DNA from 2 places in the Rhizobium sp. YJ-22 genome. Region 1 is predicted to be linked to the other one. Evidence: riboswitches for the same ligand, from Rfam matches in the RefSeq annotation. Region 1 holds a riboswitch; the other holds the start of a gene.
The links. Region 1 has a riboswitch for cobalamin ahead of P7F60_RS16695 (DUF1636 domain-containing protein). Riboswitches for the same ligand answer to the same signal wherever they lie in the genome.

Region 1 (20,036 bases):
CTGGCCGACCTGGGCGAACCGCAACATCGAATCGCTGTTCCGGCCGCGCTACACCTATAACTTCACCCCGACCTATGACTATCCCGGCGAACGGACATTCAAGACGACGGATATCGGCGTCTTCGTCAACGACCGTGTCTATTTCACCGACCAGATCTCGGTGCAGGGCGGCCTGCGCTTCGACCGGTTCCGTACCGAGCAGGAGCAGTCCGGCGTCAACCTCGCCCGCACCGATACGGCCTGGAACCCATCGCTGGCGCTGATCTGGGAGCCCGCGCCGGAATATTCGATCTATGCTTCCTATGCCCGCACCAGCAAGCCCAACACGGCCGACGTCGCCGCCCTGGTCGGCCCCGAAAACCTGACCGCGCCGATCTCGCCCGAGAAGAGCGATGTCTGGGAAATCGGCGCCAAGGCGGACCTGATGGATGGCCGCATCGGGCTGACCGGTGCGATCTTCCAGGTCGACAAGAAGAACTCGGTCAACGAGGATACGCAGCTTCCGGCCGGCTCCGGCGACGGACCGACCGGCCGACGCGTGCGCGGCATCGAACTCGGCGTCAGCGGCAAGGTTACCGACGCATGGTCCATCTTCGCCAACTACGCTTATCTGCATGGTGAAATCACCGAATCCGCCACCGCTGCGCAGATCGGCATGGACGCACCCTATGTCCCGCCGCACAATTTCAACGTCTGGACGACCTATACCGTCGCTGAAGAGCTTGCCGCGCAGCTTCCGGGCAAGGTGACCGTCGGCGGCGGCTTCCAATATGCCAGCGCCTTCTGGGTGGACAATGCCAATACCTACAAGATCCCGAGCAGCTTTTCGCTCGACGCAATGGCGGCCTATGAGCAGGACAAATTCCGTATCTCGCTCAACGCCTATAACCTGACCGACCACCAGAACTACCAGTCGGGACAGAGCGGCCGCGCCGTGCCTTCCTCCGGCCGAACCTTCATGGTCAACATCGGAACGACGTTCTGATCCCCATGCCGCCCGGCCGTGCGCCGGGCAGTCCATTTCGGGAGTGGACACGGGTCTTGAACGGGCCCGTGCCTTCGGCCGTGAAGACCTGTTCTACGGAGCTGCCATGCTGATCACCATTCCAGACCTTCTCACGCCCCAGGAGCTTGCCCGCTGCCGCGCGGTCTTGACCGCCAACGACTGGGTGGATGGCCGGGTGACGGCCGGCGACCTGGCGGCGCGATCGAAGAACAATCTGCAACTGCCCGTGGACGGCAAAGCGGCGCGGGAGCTGGGCGAACTGGTGCTGAACGCGCTTGGCCGCAACCCGACCTACAATTCGGCAACGCTGCCGCTTCGCGTGCTGCCGCCGATGTTCAACCGCTATGAGATCGGCATGGCCTTCGGCGCCCATGTCGACAACGCCATTCGCAGCGTGCCGGGCACCGGCGGCATGCGCATGCGCGCCGACGTCTCGACCACGATATTTCTCAACGACCCCGAGGACTATGACGGCGGCGACCTTCTTATCGAGGACACCTTCGGTTGCCACAGCGTCAAGCTTCCGGCCGGTCACGCCGTGGTCTATCCCTCCTCCAGCCTGCACCGGGTCGAGCCGGTGACGCGCGGCAGCCGCTGGGGATCGTTCTTTTGGGCGCAATCCATGGTCCGCGACGATGCCATGCGGGCGATGCTCTATGATCTCGACCTGTCGATCATCGAGACCCGCAACCTGCTCGGCGATGACAATCACGCCGTTCTCGGCCTGGTCAACCATTATCACAACCTGCTGCGCCGCTTTGCGGATCTCTGACATGCCGCAGGACAGGCCGAGCCTTCCCGAGGCCCAGCTCGCGCTCGGCCAGATGTTTCTGGATCGCGGTGATTTCGCGCTGGCGACCGACCATTTCGCCGCCGCCGCCCGCGGCGGTGATGCGCGCGGGTTCAACATGCTCGGCCGCATCCACGAACGCGGCTGGGGCGTGCCGGCCGATGCGGCGCAGGCGGCTGCCTATTATCGCCGCGCCGCGGAGATGGGCGATGCCTGGGCCAAATTCAATCTCGCCGATCTCCATTGTCGCGGCGAAGGGGTGGCGCGTGACGATACCGTCGCCTTCGCGCTCTATCTCGATGCCGCGCAAGGCGGGCACCTCAAATCCCTGAACATGCTCGGCCTGCTGTGCGAGGAAGGTCGCGCCGGCCTGCCCGATCTTGCCAAGGCGGCGGAGTTCTACCGGGCCGGAGCCGAGGGCGGTGATTGCTGGGCCTGCCTCAACCATGCCCGGCTGCTGCTCGCCGAAAAGCGGCCGGCGGATGCCGCCGCCTTCCTGTCGCGCGCCATCGAGACCGGCTTTGCCGATGTCTATCGCGCCATTGCGGACACCTATGGCGACCATCCCGACCAACGCCTCGCCGCCGTCGCCGCCGTCGCCGCCGGCATTCTGATGGAGTAAACCGTGATCGTGCCCGCCGATATCGCCTCCGCGGCCGACTACGAACGGTATTTTCGCGACCGTGCCGATCCGGCGCTCTCCGCCTATATCGACGGCGCCGGCGCCGACGGCATCACCGCGCGCTGGAACCGCGAAGCCTTTTCCCGGCTGGCGCTTCACGGCCGGGTGCTGGCCGACATGCGCGGCGCCCATACCCGCACCCGGCTCTGTGGCATCGATCTCGAATGCCCGTTGTTGCTCGCCCCCGTCGCCCATCACCGGCTGGTGCATGAGGAAGGAGAGGTCGCGACCGCGCTCGGGGCATCGGCGGCCGGCGTCGCCATGACGGTCAGCACGCAGGCGAGCCGGACGCTGGAAGACATCGCCGCCGCCGCGACGACGCCGCTGCTGTTCCAGCTCTACCTGCAGCCCGACCGCGCCGACACGCTGCGCCTCGTGCGCCGGGCGGAAGCCGCCGGCTACCGCGCCCTCGTCGTCACCGTCGACGCGCCGGTCACGGGCTTGCGCAACAGCGAACAGCGCGCCGGCTTCCGCCTGCCGGCGGCTGTGCGCGCCGTCAATCTCGACGGCATGGCAACGCTGGACATGGCCGGTGCGCCGGGACGCAGCCCGGTGTTTTCCGGCCTGCTCGATCATGCACCCGGATGGGGCGATATCGAATGGCTCAGGCGCGAAACGCCGCTGCCGATCCTGTTGAAAGGCATCCTCCACCCCGACGACGCCCGGCGTGCGCTCGCCTGCGGCATCGATTGCCTCGTTGTCTCCAATCACGGCGGGCGCACGCTCGACACGCTGCCAGCGACGCTCGACGCCCTGCCCGCCATCGCCACCGCCGTTCAGGGCCGGGTTCCGCTCCTGCTCGACGGCGGCATCCGGCGCGGAACGGATATCGTCAAGGCCCTGGCGCTGGGCGCGAGCGCCGTACTGATTGGCCGCCCGCAACTGCACGCGCTCGCCATCGCCGGTGCAAGCGGCGTCGCCCATCTGCTGACCATCCTGCGCACGGAACTGGAAGTCGCGATGGCGCTGGCCGGCTGCTCAAGGCCCGATGCCATCGACAAGAATCTTGTCTGGCGGCCCTGATCGGCTTCATGGACGCGGCCGAACGCTTTCGACCGCAAGCCTATTGGCGGCTGCGGTTCTCTTTCATACGCATGGATACCGGCACCCGCGACCGCGACGATCCGTGCGGAATGCCGGAACATCGCCCGGCGCCACGGTAAACCAATAGCGCCGTTTCCTTCGTCGTCCGCGCCGCTACTTGTTCAAGGCATCCTTGAGCGCTTTTGCCGGCGTAAAGGTGATCTTCTTCGATGCCGCCACCTTGATCATCGCCCCTGTCGCCGGATTGCGCGCTTCGCGTTCGGGCGCGTCCTTGACCTTGAACTTTCCAAAACCGGGAAGGGAGGTTTCGGCGCCGCCAAGGGCAGCCGAGGTGATCTGCGCGAGCACCGCCTCAACGATAGCCTTACCCTGAGACTTGGACAGTCCATGCTCGGCTGCGATCTTGTCGGCGATTTCATTGGTCGTCGTCATCATGATCCTCCTGATTGGACCGCCAATCTTGGCGCGGGTCGGTGAGTCTGTCATCTGGCGTGCGCACTGGAAATGCGCGCACGCAACCTTGTCCACAGCATTGAGCACCCGGAGGCTGCCGCTGCCCGCCGCCTCGGCCAACGATTCGGGCTATTTTCCGCTTATCGGACCTCCTCCCGTCTCTCACGACGGCGAACACGCTGACACAGATTGTCGATTGCGGCATCGCGACGACCTGGATGCAAGGCAGACGGGTCTCAAGCCACCGCAACTCAACCGTCGCTGTCTCTGCGGCGACTATAAGAGGATCTTCTCTGTGGCCGGCATTTGCCAGCTTGATGCGGAGAAGTGTCATAAATCTGTCATAAAATCCCGAAGCCTATTGATTTGAAATGGGTTTCTTGACAGCCTGCATCGGTCATGAAGTCAAAGAGAAAGGGCGGCAAGTCCCGCCCGGTCACCCCACCTACCCTGTTTCAACAGCTTGCGAAACATCCTGACAAGCTGTTCACCGGTGCATTTCGGAAGCAATACGGCGCTCTCTGCTTCCGGTACAGGAAGAGTGACGAGGAGATCGACATCCTGGTGATCACCTCCCGTGATACCGGGCGATGGATCATTCCGAAGGGCTGGCCGATGAAAAAGAAGAAGCCGCATCAAGCGGCAGCGACCGAGGCCTGGGAGGAAGCGGGTGTCCGCGGCAAGGCCAACAAGACTCCGGTCGGCAGTTATGTCTATCTCAAGGAACTGGACGACGGCGATGTCGCTCCAGTCATCGTCGAGATGTATCAGGTCGAGGTGACGGAGACCCAGGCGGATTTCAAGGAAAAAGGCCAACGCGTCATCGCCTGGGTCAGCCCGGACGAGGCGGCACGGCGCGTACGCGAGATCGAATTGAAGTCGCTGCTGGTGAACTTCAAACCGTTGCCGCGCTGAAGGCAGGCGGCAGGGCAACCGCGCCGGCACCGCTGCCGATGGCTTGAGGAATGGGCCTTTGCCCGACCATGATGTCGTCCTTCTCAACCGAAAGCCATTCGTCGGGAAGCGTGACGACACCGTCCGGCATCGGGCTGACCGTCACCCAGCCTGGCGCTTCCAATTCTTGTAAGGCGCCAGTTTCTGGCCGGGAAACCGTGTTTCGATTTCGGTTTCGACCTGCGCGATCCGGGCGAGAACATCGCTTGTGTCCTGCCCTGCCCGCGAGAGCTCCTCGCTCTTCGTCTCCAGATCACGCATCGCCTCGTACAGCTCTTCCTCGGCCATCGCCGAAAGAACGTCTGCGAAAACGGCAGGATCGCGTTGCATATTCTGCATCATGATTCACCTTGAGAGCGCGGCCATGCAGCCGGATTAGTCCGCCGCCAACACGGAAAGACTTCAGACGCGATGCATCGGCGTTTACACGCGCTCGCTTCGCGCGGTGGCAGATTCCTGCAATCCCATTGTCCTGGCGGAATGTGCATCCCGCCCGCCCGTCAGCTTTCCGAGCGCTTGCGGTCATAGAGATGGGTCACCTTGCGTTCGACATCGCGGTCGCCCTCGCTATCGGCGGCCTGGCGAAGCATTTCCGTCAAACGCGCAATCTCCTCCTCGTTCAGCTTTTCAATGCCGATGAAGCGGTTTTCAGCCGTGGCGGTGGTGAGGATCAGTTCATCGAGCTTGGCTTGCAGAGCCTTGCTGTCACGGTTCTGGGAATTCTGCAGGATGAAAACCATGAGAAATGTGATGATCGTCGTGCCGGTGTTGACGACGAGTTGCCACGTTTCGGAGAAGCCGAAAATCGGGCCTGTGATCGCCCAGACGACGATGGCGATGAAGGCCAGGACAAAGGTTGCGGGCTTGCCGCTCGTTTCCGCCACCAGATTTGAAAATTGGCAGAACGCTTCACTGATACGCATGCACGTCTCTCCGCGCGCGAAATCGATGGAGGCCGGCTCAAGCGCCGGCCTCGGTTTATTCTCACCGATCAACGGCGATAGCGAAGACGCTCCTGTTCGATTTCGGCCGGGCCATAGGGCGGCAGAGTGTCGTCGAAGCGCGTCCAGCCCTGTTCGTTATAGGCGGCGCGGCGCTCGACCGGATCGACCCAGTTGGACTGACGCAGGATGCTTTCGGCTTCGGTATAGAGGTCGTCGGCAACGCGGGCGGTGACCAGCGTACCGCCGCGACGGACGCCTTCAGCATAGACATGGGCATTTTCTTCCGGCACGCCGGAATTGGTCAATGCGCCGATCAGGCCACCGGCAGCGCCGCCGGCAACGGCACCCGCAGCAGCCCCGGCCGCCGTCGCAGCCAGCCAGCCGGCGGCGACGACCGGCCCGACGCCGGGAATAGCCATGATGCCCAGGCCGGTCAGCAGGCCTCCGATGCCGCCGACGGCCGCGCCGATGCCGGCGCCCGTGCCAGCCCCTTCGGCAGCGTTCGACTCGCCTTCATAACGGCCGTCCGCATTGTTGGAAACGATGCTGATGTCGTCGGACGGAATGCCCCGCGCCTCCAGCGCGCTGACTGCAGCGCGGGCATCGGAATAGTCGTCGAACAGTCCGGTAACGGTTTTCATTGGCGTGCTCCTCGTATTGAGTGTCAGTTGGCGACGATATTGCCCTGATAATCCAGGGCGACGTTCATGGACTTGCCGTCCTTCATGGCCGTGCCGCGCCACACGCCTTTGTCATCGAGCTTCAGGCCGGTGACGTCGGCATAGCCGGCTTCGACGATACGATCCTTGGCCTGGGCCTCGGTAAAGCTGTTGGCGCCTTCGACCGGAGCGGTCGGATTGGAACTGTCGGGTGTCGCTACGGCCGGCGTATCGCCGTCGGTTGCCGGAGCGGTCGAGGTCTGCGCAAAGGCAGCAAAAGTCGAAGCGCCGACGAACGCGGCGGCGAGCAGAAGCTTTTTCATAATTGTTTCCTCGTGTTAGCCCTTTTACAGGTGCTGGGGTAACGCGCACTTTTCCTTTTGGTTCCACGCCAGTGGAAGAAGCCGTCAAGGTCGGTGAGATGCGTTTCGGGTTCTGCACGAGTCTCGAAAGTGAATTGGCGCGGCCGCTCGCCCTCCAGTCCGATCCAATCCGTGATCATCCGATTTTGCTGCCTTCACGATGCGGGAAAGGCAGGAACCGCATGGCCGCCGACCGAAGGTCTTGTGTGACAAACAAAAGAGAACCGTCGGCGGAATAGGGCCTGCCCGGTTCTCGCCGGGCAGGCCCAGTGGATCAGCTTCCGAGGATGGCGGCCTTGAGGGTCTTGACGTTGTGACGGAACATATCGATGTAGGTGGACGCAGGACCGTCCTCACCCGAAAGCGCGTCCGAATAGAGCGTGCCGCCGACCTTGATTCCCGTTTCCGCCGAGATCTGCTCGATGAGGCGCGGATTGGTGATGTTCTCCAGGAAGAGCGCCGATGCCTTGTCTTCCTTCACCTGATCGATCAGCTTGGCGACGTCTGCGGCCGATGCCTCCGCTTCGGTGGAGATGCCTTCCGGCGCGATGAACTTGAGACCATAATCGTGTTCGAAATAGCCGAATGCGTCATGGGTCGTGATGATCGTCCGTTTGTCGGCCGGAATCTCCGCGATCGCCGCCTTCACGTCCTTTTCAAGCGCTTCGAGCTTTGCGAGATAAGCCTCGGCATTCGCCGTATAGGTGGCGCAACCTGCCTTGTCGGTCTCGCAGAAGGCGTCTGCGATGTTCTTCACGTAAATCTCGCCATTGTGAATCGACTGCCAGGCATGCGGGTCGAATTCACCGTGATGATGGTGATGGTCTTCGTGACCGGCTTCTTTCTTTTCTCCTCCTTCATGATCATGGTGATGCTCCTCCTCCGCCTTCAGCGGTTCGATACCCTTGGTGACCTCGACGACCGGGGCCTTTGTGCCGCTCGTCTCGATCAGCCGCTTCATGAAGCCTTCGAGTTCGAGACCGTTGACCAGCACGACATTCGCGGCTTCGAGCGCCACGGCGTCGGCCGGGCGCGGTTCGTAGACATGGGCGTCGCCATCGGGGCCGACGAGCGTCTTCACCTCGACACGCTCGCCGCCGACATTCTTGGCGAGATCCGCGATGATGGAGAAGCTCGCCACCACATGGAGCTCGGCAGCCGTCGCGGATGCGGCGAAACCGCCCGAAAGCGCAAGCAGGCTGGCATAGGTTGCGATGCGGAACGTCCTGAACATGAAAATCTCCTTTTGCTGTCAGGCTGTCTTATGGCGGGAGGAGGCGAAGGCGCTGCGAAGAACGCCTCTCGATCCGCCCAGGGTGGAAAGGATGTAGAAGCCGCCGGCGGTAAAGATGATCGCGGGGCCGGACGGCATCGACGCATGGTAGGAAAGCAGGAGCCCGCCCAACGAGGACACGGCCGCGATTGCAACGGCGATGAGACACATCGGCCCCACCCGGTTCGACCAGAACCGGGATGCGGCGGCGGGAAGCATCATCAGGCCAACGGAGAGGAGCGTGCCGAGCGCCTGGAACCCTCCGACGAGATTGAGCACGACAAGCGTCAGGAACAGGAAATGCGCCGGCGCGCCGATGCGGCTGACCGACCGAAGGAAGAGCGGATCGAGGCACTCCGCCACGAGCGCGCGCCAGAAGACGGCGAGCGCCAGGAAGGTGACAGCGGCGATGCTCACGATCAGGATCAGGGCCTCGTTGTTGAGCGCCAGGACGGAGCCGAACAGCACATGCATCAGGTCGACGCTCGATCCGCGCCACGACACCATCAGCACGCCGACGGCAAGCGAGATCAGGTAGAAGGCCGCCATCGAGGCGTCTTCCTTCTGAATGGTCAGGCGCGACACGACCCCCGATCCGAGCGCCACCAGAAGCCCGACGACAAGCCCGCCGATGGTCATCGGGATGATCTCCAGACCGAAGAGAAGGAAACCGATGGCGGCGCCGGGAAGGATCGCATGGGACATGGCGTCGCCGGTCAGGCTCATGCGGCGCAGCATCAGAAAGACGCCGACCGGCGCGCAGCTGGCCGACAGGAACAGCGAGCCGAGCAAGGCGCGCTGCATGAAGCCGTAGCGGATGAAGGGTTCGATCAGATACTCATACATGTAAGCCAACTCTGACGTTATCCGCGCTGGCCACTCCCGGGTTTGCCACGCACAAGCCGGCCTGCTCGTCCCAGGATTCCTGGAAGTCCCGGGCAAGAGCGAGGTTTTTCGCCGTCAGAACCTGTGCCGTTGGCCCGGCGGCAACAAGGGAGCGCGCAAGCAGGAATGCCTGCGGAAAATGTTCGCGGACGAGGTCGAGGTCGTGCAGGACGCAGAGGACGGTCCGTCCTTCGACACTCCAGCGTTTGATGAGGTCGATCAGGTCGCGCACCGTCCGGCTGTCGACGGCGTTGAACGGCTCGTCCAGAAGGATGAGGTCCGCATCCTGCAGCATGGTTCGTGCAAACAGCGCCCGCTGCATCTGACCCCCGGAAAGGCTGTCGAGCGGACGCTTTTCGAAGCCGGTCAATCCGACAGCCTTCAGGGCGGCCGCCAGTTCGGCCCTGTCCTGCGCAGTGATGCGTCCGAGCAGTCCTCTCCTCTGCCAGAAGCCCATCGACACGAGGTCGATTACGCGTGCGGGAAAGCTGCGGTCGAGTTCGGATTGCTGGGGCAGATAGGCAAGACGGTTGCATGAGACCGTGCACCGCCCCTCGATCGGCCTCAGGATGGAGGCGATCCCTTTCATCAGCGTGGATTTGCCAGAGCCGTTGGCGCCGACGATCGCCGTCAATGCACCACGCGCCACCTCACCGTGAATGTGATGTACGGCGGGATGGCCCTGATAGCCGAGGGTCAGATTTTCGAAATGCAGGCTTGTGCCGGTCATGGCCACTCCGGGGTTGACAACGACTGGATAGGTAATGTTATTACGTTCGTCAAATGGAAAGTTATGTAATAACATTATTGAAAGATGACATGCGCGCCGAGTTTGAGCCGTATGCCCTTCGCGATCGTTGCCGTCGGCGGTTCGGGCGCAACGTCCTGAAGGCGAAATTCCAGGATCGGGGGGTTGAGGCCGCGACCTTGGATCGCATTCTCGCCACGCGATGGAGAAGCTGGATGACACAGGCGGCCCAGGCTCACGATCTCAAGCTGACGAAAAACCAGCACCTCGTGCTCTCGGTGCTGGAATCGTCCCGGCAGCCGCTGAGCGCCTACAGCATACTGGACCGTCTTCGTGGACATGGGTTGAAAGCGCCGCTTCAGGTCTATCGCGCCCTGGAGAAACTTCTTGAGGCGGGCCGGGTTCATCGCCTTGAAAGCATGAACGCCTTCGTCGTCTGCTGTCATTCCCGGCATGGGCAAATCCACCCCAGGATCACCGCCTTCGAGATTTGCGAGAGCTGCGGGAAGGTCAACGAGTTCCACGACGAGAAAGTCGAGAGCGCGCTGATACAGCACGCACGCAGCAGCGGCTTCAAGATCAGGGCGAGCGCGATCGAGGTCCACGGCCTGTGCGCTGACTGCCGTTAACTGCTATCCCGCCGAAGCAAGGCTCTCTCTACATGGATTCTGTTACGTTATATCATTAAGAAAGGTATCGAATGGCCAAGAAACTTCCCGTCACGGTCCTCTCCGGCTTTCTCGGAGCCGGCAAGACCACGCTGCTCAACCATATCCTTGCCAATCGCGAGGGCATGCGGGTTGCGCTCATCGTCAACGACATGAGCGAGGTCAACATCGATGCCGCGCTCGTCCGCGACGGCGGCGCCAACCTCTCTCGAACGCAGGAGCAACTCGTCGAAATGACGAACGGCTGCATCTGTTGCACATTGCGCGACGACCTGCTGACGGAGGTGCGCGCGCTCGCCGAGCAGGACCGCTTCGACTATCTGCTGATCGAATCGACCGGCATCGCCGAGCCGCTTCCCGTCGCCGCGACCTTCGATTTCCGGGATGAGAACGGCCGCAGCCTCTCCGACGTCGCCAAGCTCGACACCATGGTCACCGTGGTCGACGCCGCCAATCTTCTCAGGGACTACAGCTCGACGGACTTCCTTGCCGATCGCGGCGAGACGGCGGGAGACGGCGACGAACGGACCCTCGTCGATCTTCTGGTCGAGCAGATCGAGTTCGCCGATGTCGTGGTGCTGAACAAGATCGGCGTGGCGACGCCTGAACAGCGGGACGCCGCGCGCAAGATCATCGCCTCCCTCAATCCCGATGCCAGGCTCATCGAGGTCGATTTCGGGAAAGTCGATCTAAAGGATGTGCTCGGCACCGGCCGCTTCGATTTCGACAAGGCCGAACAGCATCCCCTCTGGTTCAAGGAGTTGCATGGCTTCAAGGACCATGTGCCCGAAACCGAGGAATACGGCATCCGGTCCTTTGTCTATCGTGCGAAGCGCCCCTTCGACCCGGTGCGTTTCCAGACATTCATCGACCGGCCCTGGCCGGGCGTGGTGCGCGCAAAGGGCTTCTTCTGGCTGGCGACACGGCCGCACCATGTCGGGGAGATCAGCCAGGCCGGTGCTTTCGTGCGCACCGGCAAGATGGGCCTGTGGTGGTCCTCCGTGCCGAAGGAGCAATGGCCCCGCGATCCCGCCTTCCTGAACATGATGAAACCCTATCTCGATCCGGTCTGGGGTGATCGGCGGCAGGAGATCGTGTTCATCGGCGCCGATCCGATGGACGAGAGGGAAATCCGGGCCGAACTGGACGCCTGCCTGCTGGACGCCCAGACGTTCAGACCGGATCTCTGGCGCAATCTGCCCGACCCGTTCGCAAGCTGGGACAGAAAGGCAGCCTGAATGCCGGTACAATCGGACTGATCGGCGGTGGAGCAGGGTGCGGGATCGTCACTGAACGCACGGCTCGTGCTTGACAGCCTGTCGGATCGGCTCCTATCTGGGGCGGACGGTTCCCGAGGCAAAGCCGGAGGGATTAATAGGGAACACGGTGAGGATGACCCGAACGGGGCCGAAACCGTGGCTGCCCCCGCAACTGTAAGCGGTGAGGGCTTGTCATCCATGCCACTGGTCCACGGACCGGGAAGGCCGGCAAGCCCTTCGACCCGTGAGCCAGGAGACCTGCCGTCATTCGCCACAGCAACCGGACGGGGTGTACCGGGAAGCGTTGTGACGCCTTCGCGCCTCTTTGCGCGATGGCCGATCATCCTTCACCAGTGCCCGCTCGCCGAAGGATGACATGACCGAAACGCCCGCCTATGCCATTGTCGTCTGCAGCCGCTGCCACGCGGGCGCCGCTGCGCCCGACCTTGTCGCCCGTCTTGCGCACCATACGGCCGCCGGCGGTTTTCGCGTCGACGCCGTGGCCTGCCTTGCGGGTTGCGGGCGGCCGCTCGCCGTCGCCTTCACGGCCCCCGCCAAGGCGTCGTTCCTCTTCGGCGACATCGACCCGGCCCGAGATTTGGAGGCCCTGCTCGCCTTCGGCCGCCAGTACCGCGACCTTGCGGACGGCTGGTGCAACGAGGGTCAACGGCCAGCCGGCCTGCGCGGCAAGACGCTTGCCCACATCCCGCATATCGGGGGACTCGCCCGATGAGCCGCGGCATCCTTTCCGGCCAGGGGCTCGTCTATGAGACCCGCTCCGGCGACCGGCTTCTCGATCATGTCTCGCTCGACGCCGAACCGGGCGACCGCCTTGCCATCATCGGGCCGAACGGCGCCGGAAAGACCACGCTGCTGCGCCTGCTGGCCGGCACGCTGCAACCGACCGCCGGCACGGTGCATCTCTTCGGCGCGTCGCTGGCGGCGATGCGGCCCGTCGAGCGCGCACGCTTCGTCGCCATGGTCGGCCAGACGGACCAGCCGGACCGGCGCATCTGCGTGCGTGACTACGTGGCGCTCGGCCGCATTCCCCACATGGCGCGCCGGCCGGGCGCGGCGGACGCCGCGATCATCCTGGACGCGCTCGAGCGGACGGAGCTGCAATCCCTCGCCGGGCGGGAGATGGGTTCGCTTTCGGGTGGCGAGCGTCAGCGGGCGCAGATCGCCCGGGCGCTTGCCCAGGAACCCCGCATCCTCTTCCTCGACGAACCGACCAACCATCTCGATCCCCGCGCCCGCGGCGCGCTTCTCGCGCTGGTGGCCGATCTCGGCCTCACCATCGTCGCGGTCCTGCACGACCTTCATCTCGTCCCCGGCTTCGCCACGCGGATCGCCGTGCTGAGGCAGGGCACGCTCGTCGCCTGCGGGCCGGCGGAGGAAACGCTCGACCGGCATGTCGTGCGCGACGTCTTCGGCATCGACCTCCTGCGCCTGCCCCACCCGCATGAGGACCGCCAGCTTACCGTCTTCGATATCCCCTTCACCCGCAGCACCGGAGCCTCTCCATGAAACGCCTGATCCTCGCTTCCCTTCTGTCGCTGGCGGCCTCCGCCGCCTTGGCCTTTCCCGTCACGGTCGACAGTTGCGGCACGCCGCTGACCTTCGACGCCGCGCCGAAGCGGGCGGTGATCCACGATATCAACATGGCCAAGATGGCCTTCGCCCTCGGCCTCCAGCCCTCGATCGTCGGCGTCACCGGCATCACCGGCTGGTACAAGACCGACGACGCCTTCAAGAAGGAGCAGGGCTCGATCCCCGAGCTTGCACCCAAATATCCGACGATGGAAAACCTCGTCGCCGCCGATCCCGACTTCTTCTTCGCGGGCTGGTATTACGGCATGAAGCCCGGCGGCGAGGTGACGCCCGACACGCTCGCCCCGCACGGCATCAAGACGCTGGTCCTCACCGAAAGCTGCGTCCACCTGCAAAAGGACCGTCCGGCGGCCTCGATGGACCTGCTCTACGGCGACACGGAAAAGCTCGGCAAGATCTTCGGCAAGGAGGCCGAGGCGAAGGCGCTTGTCGAAGGCTGGAAGGCGCAGCTCGCCGATATCGAGAAGAAGGTGGGCGACAGGAGCGGCACCCGCGTCTTCCTCTACGATTCCGGGGACGACAAGCCGTTCACCGCAGGCAAATACGCCATCACCACGGCGATGATCACGGCGGCCGGCGGCAAGAACATCATGGACGACATGGAGACGAGCTGGGGCAATACGGACTGGGAGACCGTCGCCGCCCGCAATCCCCAGTTCCTCGTCCTGCTCGACTATCAGGACGGCGGCGGCTATGCAAAGCTTCTCGATTTCCTGAAGGCGCACCCCGCCATGAAGGAGACGGACGCCGTGAAGAACGAGCGCTTCGTGGCGCTGCGCTATGAAGAGCTGACGCCAGGCCCCGACAATATCACGGCGATCGACAAGATCGCCAGGGCGCTCCACCCGGAAGCCTTCTGATCGTGCCTGTTCGTTTCGGCATCGGCGTCGCGGCGGCTCTTCTCGCCGTCGCGGCGCTGGCTTCGGCCTCCGTCGTCTATGGGTCGACCGTCATCCCGTTTGCCGATGTCATCGCATCGCTCGCCCGGGCGCTGGGGCTCGCGCCCGGCTCTGCCGGGCCGATCGACCGGATCGTCGTCGACCTGCGCCTGCCGCGGGCGATCCTCGCCATCGCGGTCGGCGCCGGGCTCGGCGTCATCGGTCTCCTGCTCCAGACCGTCACCCGCAACGATCTCGCCGATCCCTTCCTCTTCGGTCTCTCGGCCGGGGCGGCGGCGGGCGCGGTCGCGGTCATCACGCGGATCGGCGACCGCATCGGCATCTTCACCCTGCCGCTCGCCGCCTTCGTCGGCGGCATGTGCGCGACCGCCGTCGTGCTGATCCTCATCCGCCGCACCCACGGCTACGGGCCGGAGCGGCTGATCCTCGCGGGCCTTGCCGTCTCCTTTCTCTTCACGGCGCTCACCAATTACCTCGTTTTTTCCGGCGATCAGCGCGCCGCCCATTCCGTTCTGTTCTGGACGATGGGCGGGCTGGGGCTGGCAAGCTGGCGCAATATCGGCATCGGCATCGCGGGCGCGGCCCTGGTGCTCTGCTACGCGCTCGTCCGCCACCGCCAGCTCGACGCGCTGCTCGGCGGCGAGGAAACGGCGGAAAGCCTCGGCGTCCCGGTCGTGCGCCTGCGCACCGCGACCTTCCTCGTCGCCAGCTTTTCGACGGCGCTCCTCGTTTCCATCGCCGGCGTCATCGGTTTCATCGGCCTCATGATCCCGCATGTCGCCCGGCCCCTCGCCGGCCCGCTGCACGGCCGTCTCGCGCTCACCTGCGCACTCTTCGGCGCAGCGCTTCTGCTCGGCAGCGACCTGATCGCGCGGACCCTGCTGCCGCCCCAGGAACTGCCGGTCGGCGTGGTGACCAGTTCGATCGGCGCCCTGTTCGTGGTGACCACGTTGCTGAGGCAGAAATCATAGCTGCGGGCCATCGCGGCAAAGATCGGCCTCGGCTCGTATGCTCACGCTCAAGAGCACCAAAGTTCGAACACGATCCTGCCATCCCGCCATCATCATAAGCTCACAGTGAGCTCGATTGCCATGTGTCCTGCCGGAAGTTTCCACGCGCGCATCTGCCATGGCCGATCCTTTTCCTGCCCTTGACAGTCGATAGCCGGCGGCTCTCGCATTGTCGTGCAAGCGAAAAGCGGCCGCGTCCAATGGGTGCATGCGGCAAACTGGAATATGACCGCCGGTCAGTCAACAACCGAACCGCTTCTTCGACAATTGAGTTCTTCCGGAAACTGTCCCGCCGCCGCCTGAGCTTGACTTTTCCGGCTTCTTTTCCGACCGCGCCATGCGGTGCACCCTCGTCGTCCGACCGGATTACTCCCTGATCAGGCTACTCCGGCGCAAGAGGCTCAGAAACAGCAGCGGCAGAAGTGTCGTCAGGAAGATGGTGACGAAGGCCATGGCCATGCCGAGACCCACCGGACCCTGTTCGAACTGACGCCAGATGAAGGTGGCGATGGTCTGCATGCCGACCGGCGCGACCACGACGGACGCGACGAGCTCGCGCGAGGCGAGCGCGAAGACGAGGAGCATTGCCGAGGCAAGGCTCGGGAAGACCAGCGGGATCAGGATGCGCCGGAAGGCGACGGCGCCGGTGGCGCCGAAGACGCGGGCGGCCGCCTCGAGATTGTCGCCGATCTGCACGAAGGCGGCCGTGGCATAGCGCGCGGTGTGAGGCACGAGAATGCAGCAATAGGCGAGCATCAGGATGAAACCCGTATTATAGGGCGTGAAGGGCAGGCCCGGCATGTTCCAGGCAAGGATCAGTCCGACGGCGACGACGATGCCGGGCAGCGCATTGGGCAGCACCGTCATGATGTCGATGAGCGCCCGGCCGCGCATGCGCGTCTTGACCACGACATAGGCCGACACGATCCCGATCAGGCCCGTCAGCAGCGCGGTCGCGACGCCGAGCGTCAGGCTGTTGGCGAGTGCGCCCAGCGCACCGGCGGAATTGCCGAAGACGGCGGCGAAATTGTCGAGCGTCAGATTACCGGGGGAAAGCCCGCCGGAAATCGTTCGCGACAAAGCGGTGGCGAGGATCGCCAGCATGGGAACGCCCGTCGACAGGAAGGCGATCGCGCCAAAGAGGGCTAGCACCGGCAACTTGAGATAGCCGAGCGGGCGCTTGTCGGCATTCTGCGGCTTGCCGTTCACGGTCTGGTAGGAACGGCGCGCCAGGATCCAGTGCTGCAGGAGGAAGGCCGCCAGCGACAGGGCGACCAGCAGCAGCGACAGCGTGGCGGCTCCCGGCAGATCGATCGGCCAGTCGCCGACGCGCGTATCGATGCCAGTGACGAGAACGTCGAAGCCGGCGCGGCGGCCGAGCGCCGCGGGCGTGCCGTATTCCTCGATCGCGGCGGCGCGGTCGACTAAGGTCGCTCGGGAGGATCGCTTGCCACGACATGGAGCGCGGCAAGCGCTTCCTAGTCCGGCATCGGTGCCTTAGATGACCTCCGAATGCGAGGTGAGCGGCGGATTTCAGGAAATCGAAGCCGGCGCGGAGGCATCGATCCGCAGGCAGATAACGTTTGGCTGGCGCGTTCATGGCGCGTTGGCGTTACGGGATCGGAGCGCCTTCGGCCCCAGGTGCATCACCAGCCGCGTCTTCCGGCGATCAGCAGCCACAGGAAGAACGGCGCGCCGACCGTTGCCGTCAGGATGCCGAGCGGCACCTCGATATCGGCGATGGAGCGCGCCAGCATGTCGACGACGAGCAGATAGGCCGCGCCGAAAAGCATGGCGGCGGGTAGAAGCCGACGGAAATCCGGGCCGACGAGCATGCGGGCGATGTGGGGAATGACGAGGCCGATCCAGCCGATGATGCCGGTGACGGAGACAGTCGCCGCCGTCACCAGCGTCGCGCCGCCAATCAGCACGAAACGGGTTCTCGTCGTATCGATGCCCAGCGTCCGCGCCTCCTCCTCGCCAAGCGTCAGGAGATTCATGCGCCAGCGCAGCAGCACCAGCGGAGCGAGACCGATGACGACGGCGGGCAGGATGGAGAGCACGTCGAAGCGGGCAATCGCCGTCATGCTGCCAAGCAACCAATAGGTGATGGCCGGAAGCTGGTCATAGGGATCAGCCAGCACCTATCGGTCTTCACGGCCTTCGCAAATTTCGGCGACGACGCGAGGATGAGATCCGGTTTCCACGACAGAACCTGTTCGAGCGAGACTTGGGTGAGACCGCCTTTGCCGGCAGCCGCCGCGACATCGCGCGCGCCGACGGCCTCGAGGATTTCCATGTTGATCGAGCCGGAGAGTCCGGTCTCGAGGCCTTCCGCGCCGCGGCCGTAATAGACCGAAGGGCGCTTTTCGCCAGGGATGCCGGCGAGACCCTTTTCCAGCGCCGCGAGCGTCTGGTCGGCATAGGCAGCGAGCGTTTCGGCCCTTACCTCGACGCCGAGAATGGCACCGGTTTCGCGCAGCGTCGCACCGCTCTTTGCAAAGGCACCATCGATCAGCACACAGGGAATGCCGGTCTGCGCCTGCACCTTGTCGGCCAGCGAGGCATAGGTCGGGTTCACCGTGCCGACATCGATGATGATGTCGGGCTTGGCCGCCAGCACCGCCTCGATATTGGCCGTGCCGCCCTTGCCGGTGAGTTGACCGAAACTGGGAAGATCGCGCACGGCCGGCAGAAGGAATTCCTTTTCCTCCGCCTTCGGCTCCCGCACCCAGCCGGCAAGCTTGTCCGGCGCCAGCACATAGACGAGCACCGAGGCTGGCGGGTCTGCGGCAAGCACCCGCTCGACCCTGTCGGGGATCTCGACCACGCGCCCGGCGGCATCGGTGATGCTGCGGGCGCCAGCCGGCTGGAACGATAAAAGCAGGGCGACCAGGACGACGACGCTACGCAGGGCCGGCATGAGACTCTCCAACGATATATTGCCAGAAATATATCGCTGCTTCGCGTCCGCATGGCAACTGCCGCGCCGCGACTGCTGTTCCTAGTGCCCGAGAAAACCTTGCCAGGCCGGCAGCACCTCGACGGGGTCGCCTGCGCCGATCTCGGGCTGTCCGGGATGCAAGACGATCATGACATCGGCCAGCGCCAGATATCGGAGGCTGGCGGAACCCTGGTCGGGCAAAGGCTCGACAACCGTCATGCCAGTGGCGGGATCCTTGCCGAGGCGGCCCAGGAGAACCTGCGTCCGGCCCGCCGGCCTGGAAAGCGCGCGGGAGACGGGCAGGCAACGAACCTGCGCAGCGTCCACCATCCTGCCCTCAAGCCTGGCGACGATCGAACGCCCGAGCAGGGCGAAACCGGCGGCCGCGGCGAGCGGATTGCCGGGCAGAAGCAGGATCGGGCAACCGTCGACATCGCCGAAGCCGATCGGCTTGCCCGGCCGCATGTCGAGCCGCCAGAATTCGAGATAGCCGCGACGGGCGATGACCTGCGTCAGGTGATCCGCGAACCCGGCGGATGCGCCACCGGACGATATGAGAAGATCATGGCTTCCCGCCGCCTCGACCAGCCTGGCAAGGATCGTTTCGGGATCGTCCCTCGCAATACCGAGGTCGGTCACTTCGGCGCCGGTTGCCTTCAGCATTTGTGCGAGCATCGGCCTGTTGGTGTCGTAGATCTGGCCTGGTTCCAGGAATCCGGGACTGTCGATCAATTCGTCGCCGGTGGAGAGAAGCGCCACCTTCGGGCGCGGCATGACCAGAACGGAGCGGAGGCCGAGCGCCGTCAGCAGTGCCGCCTGGCCCGGGCCGATGCGCGTACCGGTCTCCAGCACCACGGTTCCGCGCGCGACGTCATCGCCGGTCCTGCGGATATGGGGCTTGGCGGTGGGCGTGGCTGTCAGGCAGACCTCGTTGCCGCATAGCTGCGCCGCCTCCTGCACGATCACGCGGTCCGCACCGGGCGGGAGGCGCGCGCCCGTCATGATCCGCGCCGCCTCTCCGGGCTGCAGTTCACGGATGGAAGCTTCGCCAGCGGCGATTGTCTGCGCGAGACGCAAGCGGGTCGTGCCACCCGGGCTAAGGTCCGCTTCCCGAATGGCAAATCCATCCATCGCGGCATTGTCAAACCGCGGCAAGGAGACCGGCGCGCGGATATCCTCGGCCAGCACATGGCCATGGGACATCGAAAGCGCCATCCGTACAGGTAGCGCTGCGGTCTCGATATAGCTTCCGATGAACGCCAGTGCGTCTCGGACCGATTTGGGCGATTGCTCGTTCATCGGGTTCATTTCTAGTCCCGGAACAGCAAGCACATCAAGCGGGGCTCGGCCCCGTCGGAATATCGCGATCGAAACCTGACCTTCACCCCGGAACGAGCGAGACCGGAACGTGGATTGCCAGCCTGTGAATGACAACCGATTCATTTCCCGCCATGGCCACGGCAACGGCGATCCACAGCCGCCCATCCGCAAAACGCCATGGCCGGCGTTTCGGGTAGCCGCTTCCTGGCCGACGCGATCCGGCACCAGAACAGCTCGACACTGTCGAAAGCGGCGGCCTCAAACGGGCCGTTGCCTTGTGCAGGCAACGGCCAGCGGGTCGGCTAATCGTCTATCGTGCAGCGAGTTCAGGCGTGCTTGCGCAGAAAAGCCTTTACCGGCGGGCCGACACGATCCGAAGCTTCGATCAGGATGGCGTGTTTCAGGCCGTCGAGGATGACCAGCTCGGAATTCGGCAGAGCCTCGGCGATCTGCCTGTTGAGGCGCGGATTGCAGCCGCCGTCGAGTTCGCCGGTCAGGACCAGCGACGGCGCGGTGACCTCGTGC
Region 2 (9,050 bases), on a different contig from region 1:
CCACCATGCCCAGTCCTTGCAGCCACGAGGACCGACCATGGAATTCTACCTTTCTGCCGCTGCCGCCGATATGGCCGGGCGTCTGCCGTCCCCCGAGGACGTGTTTTTCGCCTGGATGCTGAACCTGCCCGCCGGCGCAGACCTGCCGCGGGCGGCGCGCGCCGAGATCGCCCGCATCGACGGCGCCGGCCGCGATTGCTCCAGGCTTCTGCATCTGCGCCGCCTGTTCCAGCAGGTCACCGCCGGCTCGCTGCAACCGGCCATGCGCCGCCAGCGCCGTATCCGCCACTGAAACGCGAAAGGGCTCCCGGCTTGGCGGCCGGAAGCCCTTGTTTCGAGAGGACGTGGTTTCAGGCCTCGATCTCGATTTCGCCCTTAGGGCGGGAGCAGCAGGCGAGGATATAGCCCTCGTCGATTTCCTCGTCGAGGATGCCGCCATTGTGTTCCATCTCGACGTCGCCAGCGAGTTTCATCACCTTGCATGTGCCGCACAGCCCGGATTCGCAGGCCGCGCCGATGCGCACGCCGCTGGCGCGCGCCGCCTGCAGCACGGTGTGGCCGGGCTCGCACAGGCCGGTCTTGCCGGACATCGTAAAGATGACCTTGGTTGCTTTCGCGCCGTCGGAGTGATCGGCGACCACCACCGGCAGTTCCGGCGCACGCGGCTGGAAGGCCTCTTCATGATAATTCGCCATGTCGAAACCGGCACCCGACAGGGTGTCGCGCACCGTCGCCATAAACGGCTCCGGCCCGCAGCAGAACACGGTGCGCTCCAGGAAATCATGGGCGAGCAGGGCGATCTTGGCCTTGTCGATGCGGCCGCGCAAACCGGCCCAGAGCTGGCCGCGGCCGATCTCCTCGATGATGAAGCCGAGCGTGAAATTCGCCATCTCGCGGGCGCGCGCCTCCAACTCCCAGCGGAAGATGATGTCGTCGGGCGAGCGGGCGCAATGGATGAAGGTGATGTCGCTATCCGGTGTGCGGTCGCTCATGTCACGCGTCATCGACATCATCGGGGTGATGCCGGAGCCGGCCGAGATGAACAGGTATTTCCGGCCGGGATGCCTGGCATAGGAAAAATCCCCGAGCGGACCGATCGCCTTGAGCCGCATGCCGGGGCGCAGGTTGTCGAACATCCAGCGCGTGCCGATCGAGCCCGCCTGCGCCTTGACGGTGACCGCCACCGTATAAGGCCGCGACGGGCTCGACGACAGTGTATAGGTGCGCATCACCGGCTCCGGGGTCGCGGGAATTTCCAGCGTCACGAACTGGCCGGGCAGATAGCGGAACCAGTGGCCGGGATTATCCGGCCGAAAGGTGAAGGTCATCACGTCGGGGGCTTCCGGCGTGACGGCGACGCATTCGAGGCGATGCTCCCGGTCGGACCACGGACGCATCTCGTCGACATGGCGATAGGCGGGCGAGGCGGCGCTCATCTCAGGCCACCGCCGACAGCGGCATCGGTTCGCCCTTGAGGCGGCCGGTCATGAAATTCGCATACCATTCGACGAACTGCATGACGCCGCCCTCGTGCTCGACCGAATAAGGGCCGGGCTCATAGACGGGCGAGCGGATGCCGAAGGCATTTTCCTCGACAATGGCCCGGTCCTGGTCGTTGGTCATGTTCCAGACATGCGTCAGTTCTTCGACATCGTAGTCGACGCCCTCGACCGCATCCTTGTTGACCAGCCAGGTGGTGGTGACGGCCGTTTCCTCCGGCCCGAGCGGCAGCACGCGGAAGGATATCGCATGGTCGATCAGGATGTGGTTCCAGGTCGTCGGATAATGGAACAGCAGCAGCGTCCCGATCTGCGAGGTGGCGACATCGGGCGAAAGCGGCTTGCGCACCGCCGGCTGGCCGGTCATCGTGTAGCTTTCGGCGCCCTGGATCAGCGGCATGCGGGCGACGCGGAACTGGCCGGAGGGATCCATGCGGAATTCACTGGGCAAGCCGGCCGCCTCGCAATGCTGCCAGTGTTCGACGATGACCGGATCGTCCTTTGCGCCCTGCACGCCGGTCGCGGTCGGCGCTTCCGGATAGGTGCGGCAGAGTTCGGGATGGTTGCCGGCACAGTGATAACATTCGCGGTTATTTTCCCAGACCAGCTTCCAGTTGCCCTTCTCGATGATCGTGGTGCGATGCGCGACCTTGGCCTCGGAGAGCCGGTGCGGCTTCATATAGGGCTCGATCGAGGCGCGCATGGGCGCGAAATCGGCGGGCTCGGCGGCGAGGCAGATGAAGATGTAACCGGCGACGGTCTCGCAGGGCACCGGCTTCATGCCGAAATCCGCCTTGTCGAATTCGGCCCCCATCTGGCGGGCGAAGACCAGCGAGCCGTCGAGATCGTAGGTCCACTGGTGATAGGGGCAGACGAGCTTGGCGGCGGCGCCGCGCTCCTGCGTGCAAACGCGGTGGCCGCGATGGCGGCAGGTGTTGTGGAAGGCGCGGATGACGCCGTCGCGGCCGCGCACGACAACGAGCGGATAATCGCCGATCTGGGCGGTGAAGTAATTGCCGGCGCGGGGGATTTCGCAATCATGGCCGATGAACAGCCAGTCGCGATACCAGATTTCCTCCATGTCGACCCGGAAATAGTCTGGGTCGATGTAGAAGGGTTGCTGCAGGCTGAAGCCGTCCCTGCGGGCCTGAAGCTGGCGAAGCATGTCACCACGAACGTTCATTCTCATTATCCCTTTGATGGGATTGGGGAGAGATGCGTCGCGCGCAGGCCAGCGCGGCTCTTCCGCGATGGTCCCGTCGCCCGATCGCCCACCGCAATCAGTCGTTTCGTTCCATCCCAGGCTGGTTTCCGGGCTCCGGAGCCGTCCTTTCGGACTTCGTCGACGCCTTCCCGGAATAATCCAGTGGCCTGTTGTCGACGGTTTGGCTCCGCTACCGTTGCGGGGGCAGCGCCGGACTTTGACCGGCTTCCCAATTATCCGCATCGCAATCCGCGCGATGCAGCACCAAGGATGGACTTACACTAGGAGAAACCTCTGTTTCGCGGCTCTTGACCTGCGACATTCCTGCGGCGCAAACGGAACATTGTGGCGTTGATGAAACAGGCGGTGTCAGGGGGTTCAGTCGGCCCATTCGGGATCGGTGGTGAAGACGATGGTCAGCCAGCGATCCGGGCCTTCGTCGCCCAGCGCCTCGCCGATCTCGTCTCGCAGCGCGTCCCATTCTTCCAGGCGCTTGGCCGGCCAGTCGCGGGGGACGATGAAGAACAGCTCGATCTGCTTGCCGCGCCCGACGCGGGCGACATAGGAGCGATAGGAAAGAAAGCCGAATCGGGAGACGACGTCGCTCGCCACGGCATCGACATGGCTCTTCAACTCGGCCGGCGTGACCAGCAGGATATCGGCCAGCGCCTGCTTGACGTTGGCGAGCGGTGCGGGAACGATGAACAGGCAGATGGCGGCGAGCACGGCCGGGTCGATATAGGGCGCGGTCCAGGCGAAGCGCGTGCCCTCGACGCCGTAGCCGATCAGGAATGCGATCAGCAGCGCCGAGGTCAGCGCTGCCGACATCATCCAGGCCTTGGCGTCGAGTGCGATGAAATTGGAGCGGATCGTCCGGTTCGCCCGCTGCGCGAACACCGCCATGCCGCAGGCGACCGACATCGTCACCAGCGTGAAGGCGATGGCCGGACCGAATTCCACCGGCCGTCCGCCGGTCAGCAGGCTGTCGACGGCATTGATGAAGGCATAGATCGCCGCTCCCATCAACAGCGTGCCATTGAGACCGAGCACCATCGGCTCCAGATGCCAGAAGCCCATGGTGAAGCGTTCGATCAGCCGCCCCTTGACGGGCGGCACCGTTGCCGAACTGGCGATCAGCCGCGAGACCAGCAGTGCCAGCACGGTCATGAAGGCATCGGTCAGCGAATAGAAACCGTCGAAAACAATGGCGAAGGAGCCGGAAACGAGGCCGATAACGATGCCGAAGACCGCGAGCAGGACGGTGGCGACGATGGAGAATTTCAGGACGAATTGCTCGGTCATGCGGGGTCCGGCAGGCGTTTTCCGTTCGATCGGCGCGACTGTCGCAGATCCCTGCGGAAAACGCCATCGCCGCCGCCCGTCAGGCGCTGCCCTGGAGATAGTCGTCCGTGGAGACGAGATTGGCGTATCCGAAGGCCAGCGCCGACATGAAGGCGGCGTGGACATCGGCGGCGGCAACGATCCTGCCGCCGAATTCGAGATCGCGGGTGGCGACCGCATCGTGAACGACGGTCGCCGGATAGCCGTAGTCGACGGCAGCACGGGTGACGGCGTCGATACACATATGGCTCATCGCGCCGGCGATGGCGACGTCGCTGACGCCGTTGGCATCGAGGACGTCCTTGAGGCCGGTGCCCTGGAAGGCATTGATCGCCTTCTTGACGACAACCGTCTCGCCAGGCGCGGGGGCGACGGCCGCATTGATTGCGGCCCCTTCCGTCCCGGGAGCGAAGAACGGAGCATCTGCCTCCGCCGATTCGTGGCGTATATGCACGACGAGATCGCCGCGCGCGCGGGCGGCGTCGAGAAGGCGCGCCGCGTTGCCGGCTGCTGCCGCCGTGCCGACCAGCGGAAACTTGCCGCCATCGAAATAATCGTTCTGCAGGTCGACGATGATCAGGGCCGTCTTGCGCATGTTCGCTCCATAAAAGAAGACCGGCATGCCGTTCACGCCGGTCTGGATGCTCTGGAGATCATCCAATTTTCGCGATCGATGCAAGGTGATTGCGAGATGACGGCTGCAATTTTCTGTTACAGCCGTCGTTTCCTCAATCAATGTCGAGGCGCCGTTCGAAAGCCTCGATGCGCCAGAACCATCGGCAACTGACCGCGCGAACGCGGCGATCAGTTCTTATGGTCGTTATGGCTGTTGTCGCCGCCCATCTTGTCGACGGCATATTCGACGGCAACCTCGCCGGCCTTTTCGAAGGTCATGGTGCCCTTGAATTTTTCACCTTGCTTGGGCAGGCGCTTGAGTTCCTTGAACATGATGTGGAAGGCGCCGGGCTTCAATTCGACGGTGCCGCCGGCGGGAATCTCTATGCCGCCCTCGACCGGGCGCATGGTCATGACGCCATTACCGTCGACGGCCATCTCGTGGATTTCGCCCTTTTCGCTGATCTCGCCGGTGACGGCGACCAGCTTGTCCGGCATCGAGCCGTTGTTGGTGATGGTGGCATAGCCGGCCGCGACCTTTGCGCCGGGCGGGGTGGCGCGCGACCACGGATGGACGATCTCGATATCGCCGACCTTGAATTCATGAGCGATGGCGGCCGGCATGGCGGCGATCAGCGCAAGGCCGGCAATGGCGCCACGCAGGGCGGCGGAACGGACGAACGGAATGGACATGGGTAACTCCCCGAAAATGGTCTGCATGAAAATGGAATGATGGCCATGACGGCCTGTTTCATGCGCAAAGCGGCGGCGCGCGGGGATTCCCGGGTGCATGGCTGGCATGGCGGGGAAGCGCGAGCGCGCGCGGCAGTAGCGGGCCGATGGCAATCCACGCCCCGGAGACGGCGAGCATCTCTCCGGCCGGTTCCGTTGGAAGCAGCGACGCGGCGGGTTGGCAGGCCAGCGTGCAGCAGCCGGGCATGGCTGCGGGATCATGCTTGCCGGGCAGGCCGGTTTCGTCCGGCATCGTGACGCAGAGCGGATTGCCGAAGACATCCAGCGGCGCGGTGGCGACGAATGCGGCGTTGGCATAGGCACCGAACAGGCCTTGCAGGAACAGGACGATCGCGGCGGCAAGCGCCACGCCGATCCGTCTGTTTCCCGCCGTTCGATGCATTTTGCTGCCTTTCGTTTGCGTCGTCTTATCAGCCGGTGGCCGGCTTGCAAAGCGGCCGCCTGGGGAGGAGTTTTTCGCTATTTGCGAGAATACCTCTTTGTCCTGGCGCAATTTTGCCGGTGGTCCTCAAGGAATTTTCACCGATCTGCATCAGCCCGCATCCGGCTTGCGGCAGGAGAGAATGAAACGGCGATAAAGCAGGGTGCGCAGGCAGTTGCGCAGATCCGCCGTTCTGCGCTGCGCGGCGGCGATCGGTGCGTGCGAGGCGATGTCGAGCCCGACGAAACCCGTGCGGCGAAGAAGCGCCGCCAGTTCGCCGGCCGTCAGGCCATGGCCGAAGGGCAACCGCGACATGATGCTTCGGTGGCGGTCGCCCATTGCGCCGTCATAATGCGGGTCTTCGCCTTTGAGGCGGTCTATGATCTTGATGGTCATGCCGGCCAAGCGGCCAAGGCGTGTCGGGTTGGCCCAGTCGCCGTCGAAGACCAGCAGCCTGCCGCCGGGCTTCAGCACCCGGAACCAGTCGGCGAAGGCCTCTTCCGGCCGGGTGAGTGTCCAGACCAGATGCCGGCAGACGACGGCGTCGTAAAGTCCATCCGGCTCCATGGTGTTTTCGGCATCGGCAAGGATGAAACGCACCTGGTCACGGCCGGCATGCTTGGCGCGGGCGACACTCAGCATCGCCTCGGAGAAATCCAGCGCAGTCACCCTATGGCCGCGCGACATCAACACGTTCGAGACCTCGCCGGTGCCGCAGGCGAGTTCGAGAACCGAGAGTGGCCTGTCCCCCAGCGCCCGCGTCACCGCGTCGCCCCAGGCCTCGAGCTCCGGCCCGGGCGGAATGCGATGGCCGAAGGCGAGGTCGAAGGTCAACGAGCGCCGCGACCAGTAGTCACGGATATCTTCCTTAAGCGTGTAGTTCGCGGTCACGGGTTTGACGCGCGCTGGAACAGCTCTTCGAGGCGCGGCTTGGCGCGGGCGGGCATGTCGACGGCGCGGTAGCTTTCCGGCAGGCTCGCCTTGCCGACCTTGACCAGCATCACCATGCCCATGCCGTAATGCGGCGAGCATTTGATGCCGTAGAAGCCGTCCTTGTCGAAGCCGGTCTCGAAGGGCTCGTTGATCTTGCTCTTGAAGCCGGCGGCGCCGTCCGGGATCATGCCATCGATGGTCGCGGCATTGTGGCTCTTGTGAGTGGGTATGAAGCGGATGCGGTCGCCAGGCTCAAGTTCGAGATAGTCTGGCTCGAACACCATCGTTCCCTTCTCCCCACGATTGAGCATCTTCACCTCGAAGGTCTCGGCCAGCGCCGGAACGCTCAGCAGCAGGCAGGCGGCTATCGTCGGGAAAGCGATTCTGATTGTCATGTCGGTCCTTGATCGGATGGGAGGGCGGCAGGAAACGGATGTGGCAGCGCCCGACCTCGTCAGCGGAAACCGCGGCCTCGACGCCGAAGACGGCGCGGATGCAATCGGGCGTGAGCACGTCGGCGGGTGTGCCGATGGCGACCAGCCGGCCGCGATCGAGCACGGCGATGCGGTCGCAGAACATGGCGGCGTGGTTGAGATCGTGCAGGGCGGCGATGACCGTCAGGCCCTGGCGGCGCACCAGATCGAGCAGGCCGATCTGGTGGCCGATGTCGAGATGGTTGGTCGGTTCGTCGAGCAGCAGCAGGCGCGGCTCCTGCGCCAAGGCGCGAGCGATGTGCAGCCGCTGGCGCTCGCCGCCGGAAAGGCTATGCCAGAAGCGGCCGGCCTTGTCGGCCATGTCGACGTTTTCGAGCGCGTTTCGCACCATGGCGTCGTCATGGGCCGCCCAGGGCGAGAGTGGGCCCAGATAGGGCGTGCGGCCGAGTTCGACCACCTGACGGGCGGTCATGCGCTCGGTGGTTTCCGCCTGCTGCTCGACGAAGGCGAGTTTCTGCGCCAGCGCCCGGCGGCTAAGGGTGGCGAGGGCCACGTCGTCGATGGTCACCGCGCCCCCGTCGGGCCGCCGGAGACCGGCGAGCATCGAGAGCAGCGTACTCTTGCCCGATCCGTTCGGGCCGATGATGCCGATGAATTCGCCGCTGGCAATCTCCAGCGAGATATCGCGGACGATGGAGATGCCGCCGACCGACCAGGCGAGATCGCGTGCCGAAATCCTCATGGCCGCGCTCCTTTCTGCCCCAGAAGCAGGGCAAATGCCGGCGCCCCGAACAGCGCGGTGATGACGCCGATCGGCAATACCTGGCCCGGCACGACGATGCGTGAGAGAATATCCGCCCCGATCATGAAGACGGCGCCGACGAGCGCTGCGACCGGCAACAGCAAGCTGTGGCGGACACCGACGAGCATGCGCGCCGCGTGCGGAATGACAAGGCCGATGAAACCGATGGAGCCGACCAGCGACACCATCGCCGCCGTCATCATGGCGCAGGTGCCGATCAGCACGACATAGACGCGGCGCACCGGAATGCCGAGCGCCGCGGCGGATTCCGCGCCGAAGGCGAAGGCGTCGAGGGCGCGGGCATACCACAGGCAGACGCCGAGGCCTGCCAGCATCGCCGGCAGCGCCAGCCAGACATCCGGCCACCGGATGCCGGAGAGATTGCCGAGCAGCCAGAACATGATGCCGCGCGCCTGCTCGGCATTGGCCGCCTTGGTGACGATAAAGGATGTCATCGCATTGAAGAGCTGCGAACCGGCGATGCCGGCGAGAATGATGGCGCTGTTGCCGCGCCCGGCGCGGGCGGCAAGCAGCGTCACCAGCGCGAAGGCGACGAGCGCGCCGACGAAGGCGCCGGCCGGCAGCGTGAATAGCCCGGCGCCGATTCCGAGAATGGCGACCGCGACTGCGCCGGTCGAGGCGCCGGCGGAAATGCCGAGGATATAGGGATCGGCCAGCGGGTTGCGCAGCAGCGCCTGCAGCACCGTGCCGGAAAGCGCGAGTGCCGCGCCGCAGCAGGCGGCGACGACGGCGCGGCTGAGCCGGTAGCTCCAGACGATGCCTTCGTCCAGCGGCTCCAGCGCATAGGCCGCGCCGAACAGACGGTTGGCGACGGTCTTGGCGACCACATCGAAGGGGATCGCCGTCTCGCCGATCGCGGCGCCCGCCATGAGCGCCAAGACGACGATACCGAGCGCCGCGAAGGCGGCGCCCGGCACGGCATATCGGGTCAGCGTCCGGTTCACTTCGCCAGGCCGGTGGCGGAAACCGCATCCGCCAGCGCCTCGATGCCCTCGATCGTGCGAATCGTCGGGTTCATCGCCTGTGC

Region 2: it holds a riboswitch for cobalamin, as region 1 does, so the genes downstream of both, P7F60_RS15565 (aromatic ring-hydroxylating dioxygenase subunit alpha) here and P7F60_RS16695 (DUF1636 domain-containing protein) in region 1, are expected to answer to the same signal.

Annotation. Positions count from the first base shown of each region.
Region 1 covers NZ_JARRIR010000007.1:3,206-23,241, reverse strand. Annotated here, with positions in the region: gene P7F60_RS16775 (TonB-dependent siderophore receptor) at 1-985, shown strand, start outside; gene P7F60_RS16770 (Fe2+-dependent dioxygenase) at 1,092-1,778, shown strand; gene P7F60_RS16765 (tetratricopeptide repeat protein) at 1,780-2,418, shown strand; gene P7F60_RS16760 (alpha-hydroxy acid oxidase) at 2,422-3,501, shown strand; gene P7F60_RS16755 (HU family DNA-binding protein) at 3,676-3,954, opposite strand; gene P7F60_RS16750 (NUDIX hydrolase) at 4,375-4,890, shown strand; gene P7F60_RS16745 (hypothetical protein) at 4,871-5,020, opposite strand; gene P7F60_RS16740 (hypothetical protein) at 5,032-5,271, opposite strand; gene P7F60_RS16735 (low affinity iron permease family protein) at 5,430-5,852, opposite strand; gene P7F60_RS16730 (general stress protein) at 5,921-6,514, opposite strand; gene P7F60_RS16725 (PepSY domain-containing protein) at 6,538-6,855, opposite strand; gene aztC (zinc ABC transporter substrate-binding protein AztC) at 7,169-8,128, opposite strand; gene aztB (zinc ABC transporter permease AztB) at 8,147-9,013, opposite strand; gene aztA (zinc ABC transporter ATP-binding protein AztA) at 9,006-9,782, opposite strand; gene P7F60_RS16705 (Fur family transcriptional regulator) at 10,016-10,429, shown strand; gene zigA (zinc metallochaperone GTPase ZigA) at 10,501-11,706, shown strand; cobalamin riboswitch at 11,797-12,008, shown strand; gene P7F60_RS16695 (DUF1636 domain-containing protein) at 12,104-12,460, shown strand; gene P7F60_RS16690 (ABC transporter ATP-binding protein) at 12,457-13,254, shown strand; gene P7F60_RS16685 (ABC transporter substrate-binding protein) at 13,251-14,198, shown strand; gene P7F60_RS16680 (iron ABC transporter permease) at 14,201-15,208, shown strand; partial or broken gene P7F60_RS16675 (ABC transporter permease subunit) at 15,614-16,687, opposite strand; partial or broken gene P7F60_RS16665 (iron ABC transporter permease) at 16,894-17,391, opposite strand; gene P7F60_RS16660 (ABC transporter substrate-binding protein) at 17,331-18,170, opposite strand; gene glp (gephyrin-like molybdotransferase Glp) at 18,252-19,736, opposite strand; gene P7F60_RS16650 (alpha/beta hydrolase) at 19,838-20,036, opposite strand, start outside.
Region 2 covers NZ_JARRIR010000006.1:119,532-128,581, reverse strand. Annotated here, with positions in the region: gene P7F60_RS15575 (hypothetical protein) at 38-292, shown strand; gene P7F60_RS15570 (hybrid-cluster NAD(P)-dependent oxidoreductase) at 351-1,436, opposite strand; gene P7F60_RS15565 (aromatic ring-hydroxylating dioxygenase subunit alpha) at 1,438-2,682, opposite strand; cobalamin riboswitch at 2,784-2,987, opposite strand; gene P7F60_RS15560 (cation transporter) at 3,082-4,005, opposite strand; gene P7F60_RS15555 (cysteine hydrolase family protein) at 4,085-4,639, opposite strand; gene P7F60_RS15550 (copper chaperone PCu(A)C) at 4,849-5,352, opposite strand; gene P7F60_RS15545 (hypothetical protein) at 5,411-5,905, opposite strand; gene P7F60_RS15540 (class I SAM-dependent methyltransferase) at 5,945-6,724, opposite strand; gene P7F60_RS15535 (pseudoazurin) at 6,721-7,161, opposite strand; partial or broken gene P7F60_RS15530 (ABC transporter ATP-binding protein) at 7,238-7,942, opposite strand; gene P7F60_RS15525 (iron ABC transporter permease) at 7,939-8,967, opposite strand; gene P7F60_RS15520 (ABC transporter substrate-binding protein) at 8,964-9,050, opposite strand, start outside.